One region of the Paenibacillus amylolyticus genome, then DNA from elsewhere that is predicted to be linked to it. Evidence: riboswitches for the same ligand, from Rfam matches in the RefSeq annotation. Region 1 holds a riboswitch; each other region holds the start of a gene.
The links. A riboswitch is a leader RNA that binds a small molecule or an ion and turns the genes downstream of it on or off. The one in region 1 is predicted to bind thiamine pyrophosphate.
Positions count from the first base shown of each region.

Region 2: it holds a riboswitch for thiamine pyrophosphate, as region 1 does, so the genes downstream of both, tenA (thiaminase II) here and V6668_RS17690 (thiamine phosphate synthase) in region 1, are expected to answer to the same signal.
Region 3: it holds a riboswitch for thiamine pyrophosphate, as region 1 does, so the genes downstream of both, V6668_RS02350 (ABC transporter substrate-binding protein) here and V6668_RS17690 (thiamine phosphate synthase) in region 1, are expected to answer to the same signal.
Region 4: it holds a riboswitch for thiamine pyrophosphate, as region 1 does, so the genes downstream of both, V6668_RS04635 (ABC transporter ATP-binding protein) here and V6668_RS17690 (thiamine phosphate synthase) in region 1, are expected to answer to the same signal.

Region 1 covers NZ_CP145892.1:3,986,468-3,989,680, forward strand. Annotated here, with positions in the region: gene thiO (glycine oxidase ThiO) at 1-584, opposite strand, end outside; gene V6668_RS17690 (thiamine phosphate synthase) at 602-1,264, opposite strand; TPP riboswitch at 1,491-1,600, opposite strand; gene V6668_RS17695 (ABC-F family ATP-binding cassette domain-containing protein) at 1,676-3,213, opposite strand, start outside.
Region 2 covers NZ_CP145892.1:3,642,543-3,645,755, forward strand. Annotated here, with positions in the region: gene V6668_RS16175 (endo-1,4-beta-xylanase) at 1-1,617, shown strand, start outside; TPP riboswitch at 1,824-1,921, shown strand; gene tenA (thiaminase II) at 2,035-2,697, shown strand; gene V6668_RS16185 (CD3324 family protein) at 3,019-3,213, shown strand, end outside.
Region 3 covers NZ_CP145892.1:487,818-491,030, reverse strand. Annotated here, with positions in the region: gene V6668_RS02360 (VOC family protein) at 1-291, shown strand, start outside; gene V6668_RS02355 (NAD(P)-dependent oxidoreductase) at 309-1,064, shown strand; TPP riboswitch at 1,210-1,322, shown strand; gene V6668_RS02350 (ABC transporter substrate-binding protein) at 1,544-2,584, shown strand; gene V6668_RS02345 (thiamine-binding protein) at 2,809-3,099, shown strand; gene V6668_RS02340 (ABC transporter permease) at 3,099-3,213, shown strand, end outside.
Region 4 covers NZ_CP145892.1:1,017,628-1,020,840, forward strand. Annotated here, with positions in the region: gene V6668_RS04630 (ABC transporter permease) at 1-525, opposite strand, end outside; gene V6668_RS04635 (ABC transporter ATP-binding protein) at 515-1,279, opposite strand; TPP riboswitch at 1,437-1,539, opposite strand; gene V6668_RS04640 (radical SAM/SPASM domain-containing protein) at 1,757-2,632, shown strand; gene V6668_RS04645 (pectate lyase) at 2,980-3,213, shown strand, end outside.

The DNA of each region.
Region 1 (3,213 bases):
TCGTTTGCTTGCACACGTATATCCTGTATGTCCTCCATAACCCGTGCTCCCAATGCTTGAGCGGATTCAGCATATGCCTTCGTTAGATGGACTGGAAGAATCTCACTCTCGTAAGGTCTGTAATAGGCTCCATACGTATCTCTGTTAAGCCATGATGCCTCCTGTTGCACAACGGAACGATCCCACCACACCTCATCAGCAGAATCAGACAACGCAAACTTCCGATTGTCCTTGTAACTACTTAATTCACTGTATGAACGAAAAGGAGTTAGGAATCCCTGACGTTGCAGACCAACCTCTACCTTGCTGAGTGTAGCCATTAGCACCTGTTGCTCGATAAGTAACTGTCTACTCTGCCTGGCGAGCTTAGCCATCAAAGGATGAGCAAAATCCTCACTATCTGCCGCCAGCATTCCAGCCGCCGCACAAGAAGTGCCTCCCGCAATCACCGAACGCTCCAGCAACAGCACATCCTGTCCACGGGAAGCAAGCTCATACGCAATGGCACAACCAACAACGCCTCCTCCTACAATAATCGTTTCTGCATGAATTTTATCCGGTTTATCAGTAACGATCTCTTTCATCCTCTCATCTCCTTGATTCAGCGCCTCAGACTTTCTGTAGCCACGATAGACTGCCTTAATAATGCAGCCGCCCGATCCGGGGAATCACTCGCCCATACATTCGAGATCACAGCGACTCCCTGTGCGCCTGCAGAGCGAATAGCGTGAATGTTTCCCGGTTCGATGCCCCCAATCGCCATGACAGGAATGGAGACACCAGAGCACACTTCAGCCAGAGCATATAATCCTCTTGGTTCAAGATCAGGCTTACTGTTGGTTGAGTAGACATGCCCGAAGAAAAGGTAATCGGCTCCCCGTTCTTCAGCGATTTTTGCCTCATCGATTGAATGAACAGATACACCCAGACGAATTCGCTGGATATTGCTTATAACAGCAGGGTTGTAGTTACGTATAGCCTCTTGCCCCCAATGTACACCGCCATAGATGTCATTCTGTGATGGCAGTTCTGAACCATTGATAACGATGCGACAAGACGGAACGCCAACACCACGCAGACTTTCAGCCCAACCGATCTTTTGTTGCCACGAGAGTTGTTTCTCTCGTATATGGATGTAGTCCACCCATGGCCAAACGTCCTTTGCAACTTTTACAAAAGATGCTTGATTCCCTACACCCGTAGATACAACATGCAGTTCAAATGATCCGTGTACACGTTCATGAGAAATTACCGTACTTTTCATCTCCTTCCATGCGTGAATGCTATGAAAACACAAAAAAGCCACTCCCGTAGGGGAGTGGCTGCGTATTAATTATAGGACCAGATGACTGACTGATACATACAGTTCATTTCGTGCAATAAAGCTATAGACCTTATAGCCATAACGTTATACACGCAACTGCATGTTTCAATTTACTAAGCAAGACGGTTGAATTCTTTCGAATTGCCGTTTGCTCACGTCATTCACTGAAACGCGCTCGCCACTTCCCTACGCTGGTATGATCCAGATCAGGTGCAAAGGGTCCGGAATCGCATTCTTCCATCTCAGCCACATCGTGCGGCCCCCCTAGTGTTCATATGAAGTTGTAGCCTATGTTACCATAGAAGGATTTTTTTGTCACCGTTCATTTCTATTAAGCGTTGCTTGAATTGTCTAGTTTTTCTCAGACCATTCTTCAACATTCCATGTTTTGGTAACCCAACCCTCGTAGAAATCAGGTTCATGAGATACCAGCAACACCGTTCCCTTGAATTCTTGCAAGGCACGCTGTAACTCAGCTTTAGCTGTGACATCCAAATGGTTCGTCGGCTCATCGAACAGAATCCAGTTGCTTTCACGCATCAAGAGTTTGCATAGACGAACCTTGGCTTGCTCTCCACCACTCAGCATGTTAAGCGGACGGGTAATGTGCTCATTTTTCAACCCGCAGCGAGCGAGATGACCCCGGACTTCATTTTGGGTCAAATGTGAAAACTCATTCCACACATCCTCAATAGGCGTGATATTCCCAGCACGAACTTCCTGCTCAAAATAGGCCGTTTCGAGATAATCTCCCAAGAAAGTCTTTCCACTGAGTGGAGATATTTTTCCCAGGATGGTTTTCAGCAGAGTTGATTTACCCACACCATTACAACCTACGATGGCAATTTTTTCACCACGTTCAATTGTCATTGTCATTTTAGGCAGCAAAGGATACGTATATCCAATTTCAAAATCAATGCCCTCAAAGACCGTTTTGCTGCTCGCGCGGGCATCCTTGAATTTGAACGTTGGTTTGGCCGCTTCATCTGGACGATCAATACGTTCAATTCTGTCCAGTTGCTTCTCCCGGCTCTTCGCTCGACCAGAAGTTGAAGCACGTGCCTTGTTACGCTGAATGAAATCTTCCTGTTTCTTGATGTACTCTTGCTGTTTCTCGTACGCATCAATATGCTGGGCTTTATTCATATCAGCCATCTCAAGGAACTTGTTATAGTTCGCTGCATATCGCGTTAATTTGGCAAATTCCAAATGATAAATGACATTTACGACTTCATTCATGAATTCCGTGTCATGGGAGATTAACAGAAACGCGTGCGGGTAGTCCTTCAGGTAACGTGACAACCATTCAATGTGTTCTACATCCAGATAGTTGGTCGGCTCATCCAGCAAAAGAGCTGTAGGTTTCTCGAGCAGAAGCTTGGCAAGAAGCACCTTGGTACGTTGCCCACCACTTAGAGCTGCGACATCCCGATCAAGACCAATTGCGGACAAACCAAGACCATTGGCCATCTCTTCCACTTTTACGTCAATCAGATAAAAATCGCCCTGTTCCAGTTGTTCCTGAATATCGCCCATTTCTTCCAGCAACTGCTCCAGCTTATCTGGATCTGCATCTGCCATCTGGTCCGTAATATTCATCATTTCTTTTTCTAATTCAAGCAACGGAAGGAATGCATCCTTAAGCACGTCACGAATAGTTTTGCCTGGGGTAAGCTTCGTGTGCTGATCCAGATATCCATAACGTACCTTAGGTGTCCATTCTACTTTTCCACTATCTTTAAGCAATTTACCGGTAAGGATGTTCATTAATGTGGATTTACCCACACCATTGGCACCAACAAGTCCTACACGCTCTCCGGCAAGTAAACGAAACGATACATTTTTAAATAACGTGCGATCTCCAAAATTGTGACTTACGTTCTCTACTG
Region 2 (3,213 bases), 340 kb from region 1:
CTAATCGGTCCGGATTACATTGAGAAAACCTATGAATTCGCTCGTGCAGCCGATCCGAATGCCAAATTATATTACAACGAATACTTCACGGAAATCCCTGAGAAAAGAGAGCATATGTATCAGTTGGTCAAACGACTGAAAGAGAAAGGGCTCATCGATGGTGTGGGTTTGCAATCCCACTATAACCTGGAATCCCCGTCCATCAAGGAAATTGAAAAAACGATCAACATGTTCGCCGAACTTGGATTGGATATTCAGATCACGGAACTGGATGTGGATAGCGGAATTCCATTTGGTGAAGAGATGTCCGATGAAGTTGCAGTAAAGCAGGCGTATCGATATAAGGAACTGTTGGATTTGTACAAAAAACACAAAGACCACATTTCTTCAGTTACCTTATGGGGACTCCAAGATGAGAAGTCTTACAACAACCAGGCTATGCTGTTTGATTCAGCCCTGAAGGCCAAAAAGGCATACTGGGGACTCGTGGATGAATCCAGTTTGCCTGTGTTGACGCAGAGAGCCGTCTCACTTTCGGGTAAACCGGATATCAAAAAACAGACACAAGATCCGCTCTGGAACAAAGCGGTGTCTACTCCACTGAAGGGTGACTCTACGGGATCAGCCAGTTTCCGCACCTTATGGGATCATAGTAACCTGTATATCCTCGTGGATGTTCAGGATGCGAAGGCAGATGTGAATGACAGAGTAGATATCTTTGTTGATCTCAATAATGGCAAGACCACTTCATATGAAGCAGATGACCGACATGTAATCATTAAGCGGTCGGGCAAAGCTGAGGGTGTGGAGCAGCGTTCATATCGTGTACGCGAGACCAAAGCCGGATATCAGGTTGAATTGTCCATTCCGTGGGGTGGTATCCAAGTCGGATCAGAATATGAAGCCGGATTGGATATCCGTGTGACTGATGGCGGTTCAAGTGGGACACAACCTTATAATCCACTGTACTGGAATGATCGAACACAATCTCAGGAACAGGATACAAGCAAATACGGCGTGATTCAACTCGCCCCTATGCCCAAATCTGCACAAGCTGTGCAAGGGATTGTTCAGATTGATGGGAAGAAAGACACATCATGGAATAAGGCTGCACCATTTGAAGTAAAACGGTTGAACCAGAGCGAAGGTGCAGAGGCAGTGGCTCGCGCAATGTGGTCAGGTGAGTATCTATACCTGCTGATCGACGTCACTGATCCAAACATCATTACAGATAGTATCAACCCATGGGATCAGGATTCGGTTGAGATTTTCCTGGACGAGAATCACCAGCGCACACCGTATTTTCAATATGATGATGCCCAGTTCAGAATCAGTGCAGACAATGTGGGAACCTTTGCAGGGGGTGCCTCACCTGGACGCCTTGTAAGTGCTGTGAAGAAAACAAATAAAGGATATCTCGTAGAAGCCAGAATTCATTTACAATCATTGACGCCCAAAGCAGGAAATGTTCTCGGTTTCGAGCTCCAAATTAACGACAACCAGGGCGGAGGTAAGCAGAGCGTAGCCAAGTGGAATGATACGACCAATGAGAGCTGGAGAAATACTTCCCAGTACGGAATACTCACTTTTGTCGGAAAGAACAAACTCGGGCATTAAACCATCGGCAGTAGTTGCAAGAATAGAAACCATCATAACAGTGGCTGAAACTCAACCATTGTTGTGATGGTTTTCATCGTTTACATACGTCACCAAAGGTGATGAGGGGCGATACAATCTTCCTTGACTATATTTAACAGCCCTTGATATACTAAATGGATGTTATTTTATCTTTTATGGGAATAGGAAAGTAATCAACTACATACAACCGTTTGCGAGGGAGCCTTAACCGGCTGAGAGGGTGTTAAACCGACCTTACCTGATTTGGATAATGCCAACGTAGGGATGCAACGATGAAACGCTTTACTTGGGTAGCTCATGCGAACCCCCTTGTTTTAGTGTATTTGTCTGCGAAACATCCTATGGATGTTTCGTTTTTTTGTTTTTAAATACGTACATTATGAATTGGAGGAACACATGTTGACTATTTCAGAGAGACTATATCAGGCAGCACAGCCTGTGTGGAAGGAATGTCTTGAGCATCCCTTTGTTAAAGGAATCGGAGATGGTTCCTTAACGGTTGAACAATTTCGTTATTATTTGCTGCAAGACTACTTGTACCTGTTCGATTATGCCCGCGTATTTGCACTAGGTATTGTCAAGTCGCACGACCCCAAATTGATGCAGTTTTTTAGTGAAAACGTAGATAACATCCTGAATGGTGAAATGAAAATTCATCGTTCTTATATGGAGCGATTAGGAATTACAGAGGATCATGTTTTCCAGGTAAAACCTGCCCTGAAAAATGCAGCCTATACTAACTATATGCTCTCTGTTTCCCATGCGGGAGGCATAGCAGAAGTACTTGTATCCATTCTGGCCTGCTCATGGAGCTATGCAGAGATTGGTCAAGTCCTTGCCCAAAAGCCAGGTGCAGCTGATCATCCTTTTTACGGAGAGTGGATCACAGGATATGCTTCCTCTGAATACAACAGCAACAATCAATCCCTAGTGACGTTAACGGATAAGCTATTAGAAGGCTGTAGCGAGGGAACGTACCAACGGATGGAGGATATTTTCGTGATGTGCAGTCGCTTTGAACTTGATTTTTGGGAGATGTCATGGAGGCTGGAGTCTTGAGTTCACTGGTAAAGTAGAGAGCAGCTAATCAAGGTGAGTACAGAATAATCAGAACATGTTAGCCCAAAAATACATGATTAAACATTTGAACAACAAGCCCTGATATAATAAGCAAATAGCAACTATCTATTTTCTGGAGGTGAGGCTATTGAAAACAATCGGAGTAGGATTCTTACATGGTACGGCTCTATGCAAAGCCAGTGAAGGATATGGCAATGCTTTGCATAGAGCCTGGGAATAATCACATTGCCAACGACGAATCGTAATATTCCACTAACTGGCTTTGCACCTTATTGATCTATTAAATAAGGAGTGAGGCCCATGAAATATTCAAAAGCCGAGTCTATTTTTCCAGAAGAATTGTTACGTATCATTCAGGAATACGTTCAAGGGGAATTGGTTTATATCCCAAAACCCAAAGAGGCGCACCTGAAATGGGGCGAGAAAACAGAGAGCAAGAGCAGGGTCTCTGCTCGAAACGCTGAGATTAAATCCTTATTCCGCAATGGAGTCAGG
Region 3 (3,213 bases), 3.4 Mb from region 1:
AAAGACCGGGTGACCCATACCAACGGTATCATTCAGCTCGCCTTCCTTGGCTTCAATGGAAGTAATGAGACTGAGATTGAGTTAATTCAAGGATACAGCGACAAGCTGCCTTCCGAAGGTACGGTGCACCATTTTGCGATCCACGTGGATGATCTTGATTCTGAGTACAAACGCATTCAATCCACCGAAGCCGAATTTATCGACGGAGAGATTATTACACTGCCTAACGGTTACCGCTATTTCTTCATCTATGGACCTGAAAAGGAATGGATTGAGTTCTTCCAGCGCTAAGAATTGGAGCTGATTTCATGAACATTTTAATTACTGGCGCAGCCGGAAAAATTGGACGTGACTTGTCCCAACATTTGTCAGAGGCATTTCACCTGCGACTAACGGATTTAAATATCGACAGACTGCATACGTATCAAGGGACCGGCCATGAGATCATGACACTGGATGTGACAGACCCCGAAGCCTGTCAGCATGCTTGCGAAGGCATGGATGTGGTTGTACATCTGGCGGGAGATCCTTCCCCGAATGCCGGATTTTATGAATCGTTGTTGGACATCAATATCAAAGGTACATTTAATGTATTCCGTGCAGCTAAAGACCAAGGTGTACGAAGAGTCATTCTTGCAAGCAGTGCACAGACGACTGAGGGGTATCCCATTGATGCTCAAGTCTATCCGGACATGCCAACACGCCCACGGAATTTGTACGGGGTTAGCAAATGTTTTGGAGAATCGCTCGCTTCCTATTTTGCGTATACCGAAGGTTTACAAAGTGTTGCGGTACGTATAGGTGCATATGATGATTTTCAACCGGACGGACCAGTGCTGGAGGCAAGGGATATGAGCGCGTATATTAGTCCGGCTGACTTGTGCGATTTGATGTTCAAAGCAATTACAACTACAGATCTGGAGCCCTTCACCATACTGCATGGGATCTCGAATAATCGGTTTAAACGATTAAATCTGGAAACCACTCAGAAACAGGTAGGTTATGACCCAAAATCCGATGCTTTTGCACTCAGTCAGATTGCCTTATATGATTCCCCACGATAATTATTGAAAATAACACATCCAAACAGGCTGTTATACATATGTATAACGGCCTGTTTGATAACTTATACGTGTCCCTATCCAGTTCATGACTGGACAGGTCCTACCCTCTGGCCTATAATTACACCTAAGTAATGCCCGTAACTTCATAGTTTCCCAGGGGAGTCGGAATTGGCCGGCTGAGAGTGTATCCCACCAAGATACTAACCCTTAGACCTGATCTGGATCATGCCAGCGTAGGAATCGGAGTATATCGAAATGGCACAGCCCTATGGCTGAACGCCACCTCTCTAACGCCTGCACGCGTCCCGGAATACGGGACGCTTTTTTAATGTTCTTTTATATAGCCAGAGAGCTAAAAAAAGTGACGTTATCCAGATCTCAACTGGTATAAATCTGTCGATTTATGCAAGATGATTGGATATGAAGCCAAGGAGTACCCCGTGCCAATCGGCCGGACATACCGAAGGAGAGAACCACAGATGAAATGGCGTAAAACGATGGGATTGTTGCTCTTATGCGTGCTTATGGTGACTGTAGCCGCATGTGGTGGCAAAGAAGCTGCCCCAGCTGGGCAGAACGGCAACACAAATACGGAAAGCAGCAACGAAGGTGACACTGCCGCCCTGAAAGATATTAAAGTGGTGCTCGACTGGACACCAAATACGAATCATACAGGCCTGTATGCAGCTGTAGATCAAGGTTTTTATAAAGCCGCAGGCTTGAACGTTGAGATTGTACAACCAGGTGCCGGTGGCGCAGATACAATGGTTGCCTCGAATGAAGTGCCTTTTGGCGTAAGTTATCAGGAGAGTGTAACTCAAGCCCGCACACAGGGTGTTCCATTGGTCTCCATCGCAGCAGTTATTCAGCATAATACATCTGGTTTCGCTGCTCCGGCGGATCGGAATATCAAGTCACCGAAAGATTTTGAAGGTAAAACCTATGGCGGTTGGGGTTCCCCAGTCGAAGAAGCCGTGATGCAATCCATTATGGAAGGCGACGGAGCCGATGTATCCAAAGTGAAAAACATTAACATGGGTGATGCCGACTTTTTCACCGCAGTGAAACGGGATATCGATTTCGCATGGATTTTCTACGCCTGGACAGGTATTGAAGCCGAACTGCGCGGAGAACCGATCGACATGTTATATGTGAAGGATTATTCAGATGCACTGGATTACTACACGCCTGTACTAGTAACAAACGAGCAGACGATCCAAAACGACCCTGAGTTGGTGAAAGCATTCCTGAAAGCCACTTCAGAAGGATATCAATACGCAATTGATCATCCCGAAGACGCAGCAAACATTCTGATCAAGGCCGTACCGGACTTGGATAAAGACTTGGTACTGGCAAGCCAGAAGTGGCTTAGTCCAAAATACACGGATGACGCCCCGCGTTGGGGTGAGCAAAAGCAGGAAGTGTGGCAGAACTACACCGACTGGATGTTTAGCAAAAAACTGCTGGATGAACAGATCGATGTGAGCAAGGCATATACGAACGAGTTTTTACCCCAATAAAATTTCTCATATAAAACGAACTTAATATTTACACGATGACGGAGAGGACAGAAATAACGTGAAAAAGCGAAGCGGTCGCCTTTATCACCGGATTTTCCCTTTAGAGAAAGGGAATCAAAAAAATCTGGGGATAACAGCGATTGGAAGGTTATTCTGTCATCGAAGTGGCAAGTGTAACAGTCATTAGTTCATTTTATTTATCACGAAAGGAGCCGTGATCTCTCATGGCAAGCACACTACTTAGTATTCAGGTTATCCCGAAAACGCCAAATGGCGAGAACTCTTATCCTTACGTTGATCGCGCCATTGAAGTTATTCAGCAATCCGGCCTGAAATATCAGGTGAACGCGCTCGACACCACGATGGAGGGGGAACTAGAGGAACTGCTGGAAGTTGTCCGTAAAATGCACGAGGTACTCGTGGAGGCTGGCAGCCCAAGCATCATCTCCCAGATCAAAATCGCCCATAGCCCTACCGGCTTCAGCATGGATACCCTGACGGAGAAGTATCGCTAATGCCTGCCTATTTCAAAAGTGTATGGCCGCCCATTGTGGCGGTTATTCTCTTTATAGCGATATGGCAGGGAGCCGTCTCCCTCTTCCATATTGAGAAATGGATGCTGCCTGCAC
Region 4 (3,213 bases), 3.0 Mb from region 1:
GCCCATGGTGAGCAGCAGTTCACGCTGCTCTGGATCGCCTTGGCGGAGTCCATCGTAGGTACTGACTACAATGGGGAAGAATGCGATTAAGAATACCACCGCGACTTTGCTCCACAACGTGTAACCAAACCACAAGATAAATACGGGGGACAAGGCGATCAGCGGGATGGTTTGACTGATCACGATGAAGGGATATAGGGCCTTTTCAATCGATCGGTTCATATGCATGCCTGTTGCCAGAGTAATTCCAGTCACTATGGACAAGACAAAACCAACAATAACCTCCATAAAGGTAGCAGGTAGATGGATAGTCAACAGCAGACGACGATGCTCAACCAGTGAGCTTACGATGGCCGTGGGTGCAGGAATGATGAAGGAGGGCACCCATCCCATACGCACAATCACTTCCCAGATCGCCAGTAAAAAGAACATGAGCAGAATAAACAAACCATATTGGGAAAACCATTTCGAGAGCCACTTTGAACACCACGTCCAAACGCTAACCTCAGCTCTATCATTTTGCATGTAATTGTTCCTCCAGTTGTTGCCTCATCTGCACGAGAGCTGGTTCGTAGATCATGTCCGAATGCCTTGGGCGTGGTAAAGGAACCGTCATCTCCCGCAACTGCTGACCTTGCCCCCCTGGAGTTAACAGAATGATACGGTCACTTAACAGCAGGGCTTCCTCGATGTCATGGGTAATGAACAGCACGGTTTGTCCAAAGTCCTCCCACAGCTCCAGCAACCAGCGATGCATTTCTCGTTTGGTTAAGGCGTCGAGTGCACCGAAGGGTTCATCCAGCAACATGAGCTGCCCGCCTGTAAGCAAGGTACGCAGCAATGCCACCCGCTGCCGCATGCCGCCGGATAACTCATCTGGATAGGCCTGCTCATAACCGGACAAGCCGAACCTTGCCAATCCTGCGATGATATCGGCTCGTAGTTTGTCCTTGTCCTGTCGGCCTGGTGCAAGCTCGGCAGGTAGCATGCAGTTCTCCATGACGGTACGCCAGGATAACAGCAGATCTTTCTGCGGCATATAGGCGACTCGTCCGAGCCGTTGTCCTTGCGGGACATCAGCTATATCGATGGTGCCAACGGTTGGCTCATGCAAGCCTGCGAGCAGCTTGAAGAGTGTGCTTTTACCTGATCCGCTGGAGCCGATGAGCGAGACAAATTCTCCTTGTTGAACCTGAAGTGACACATTGACGAGCACAGGGGACTCTTTTTTTTCGGGAAAAGCAAAGCTTACGTTGTGAATGGTTACATGGTTATCCATCTGATCCTCACCCCCTTGATGTCAGACTACTGCAATAACAACGGCATCCTATACTCTGCAAAAGGAACAAAAAAGACCCACCCATTTCCGGAGAAATGAGTGGGTCTGTAAGTTAAATCCGCAATTTATCTTCACATACATGAAAAATTCCGCTTACTAAAAGGCCGCTCCACTTCCCTCCGCTGGTATGATCCAGATCAGGTTCAAAGGGTCCGAATAGTCATATTCGTCTCAGCCGCAAGGCTCCCCTAGTGCAAAAGTTCAAGATATGCAGTTGTGTGTTCAGCATATATCACTTGAACATGAACTGTAAAGAGGCAGCATGATGGAATTCTTGAGATGAACTTGGAGTCAGACCCGAACAACTGAACAATTTACCTGGGCTCCCTAACCCGATATAATAGTGGTGGCGCATATTGGCCGGATCACAAATGCAGGTGGGATTGTTCTCCCTCCTAGGCAGAATGGGGACCCGAGTTGAAAACGTTCAAAAAAGTATATATTGAGATCACGAGTATCTGCAATCTGGCATGCAGCTTCTGTCCGCAGACACAGCGTGCCAAAGGATTCATTGACCCTGAAGTCTTCAACAATATACTGGATCAAGTTAAACCACACACCAATCATATTTATCTACATGTCAAAGGCGAACCCTTGTTGCATCCCAAAATAGATCTGTTGCTCGATTCCGCACATGAGAAGGGACTCAAGGTGAACATTACAACGAATGGTACACTGCTGCCCAAGACTCAGCATAAATTGCTTGGCAAACCAGCGCTGCGGCAGATGAATTTCTCCCTGCACAGTTTCGATGGGCATGAAGGTTCAACAGACCGTGACGGATACCTGCGTCATATTTTGTCCTTTGTACACGAGGCCGTTAAGCACAATGTCATCATCTCATTTCGGTTGTGGAATCTGACACAGGATAACTTCACAAATGCTCAGATGAATCGAAATCGGGAGACCCTTGAAGTATTGGAACGTGAGTTCAATCTGGATTTCCGCATTGAGGAAAAAGTAGTTCCAGGTAGCGGGGTCAAAATTGCCCCGAATGTATACCTGAATCAGGACCATGAGTTCCAGTGGCCAAGTCTGGATGCACCTGAAGATGACGGTAAAGGCTTTTGCCATGCACTTCGCGGTCAGGCAGCTGTGCTTGTAGATGGAACGGTGGTTCCATGCTGTCTCGATGGCGAGGGTGTGATTAACCTGGGTAATGTGCACGAGAAGTCATTCTCGGAGATTATTGAGGGTGAGCGAGCGAACAATCTGGTATATGGCTTCTCCAAGCGGGAAGCTGTGGAAGAGTTGTGTCGAAAGTGCGGTTATCGTAAGAGATTCGGAGCCTGATATTTTATAACAGCAAGCCAGAAGACATTCAAGATCACACATTTGGAGACAAATGTAGTGGTCTTTCTTTGTTATTGGGGATTAAGTGAGGGGTACCAACGTTACAAATGAGCATACCAGAGGTTGATATGAGCATATTGCTTGAGAGACCTAGCATGCAAAAAATGCCGATATGACAGGGATTGTACGATGTCATGATATATCTGATCTAATGATTATTCTAGTTACCTTCCTTATTTGGTAGGATTAGGTTGTGGTTCGGACAGAGGTGCACCTCTGGCGAACTTCCAGTACAAGCCCAGACTGTACACTACCAAAAAACGAGAGAATAAGGGAGGAATAAAGTTATGAAAAAAATGTTGACGTTGTTACTGTCCGCTGGTTTGGTTGCTTCTATATTTGGTGCAGTTCCGGTTGCGGCTGCGCCTACGGTTGTAAATTCAACTATTGTTGTTCCAAAGGGCACGACCTATGATGGTCAAGGCAAAACATTTGTAGCTAATCCTTCCACACTGGGCGACGGATCTCAAGCAGAAAATCAGAAGCCAGTCTTCCGTCTGGAGGCAGGGGCCACGCTCAAA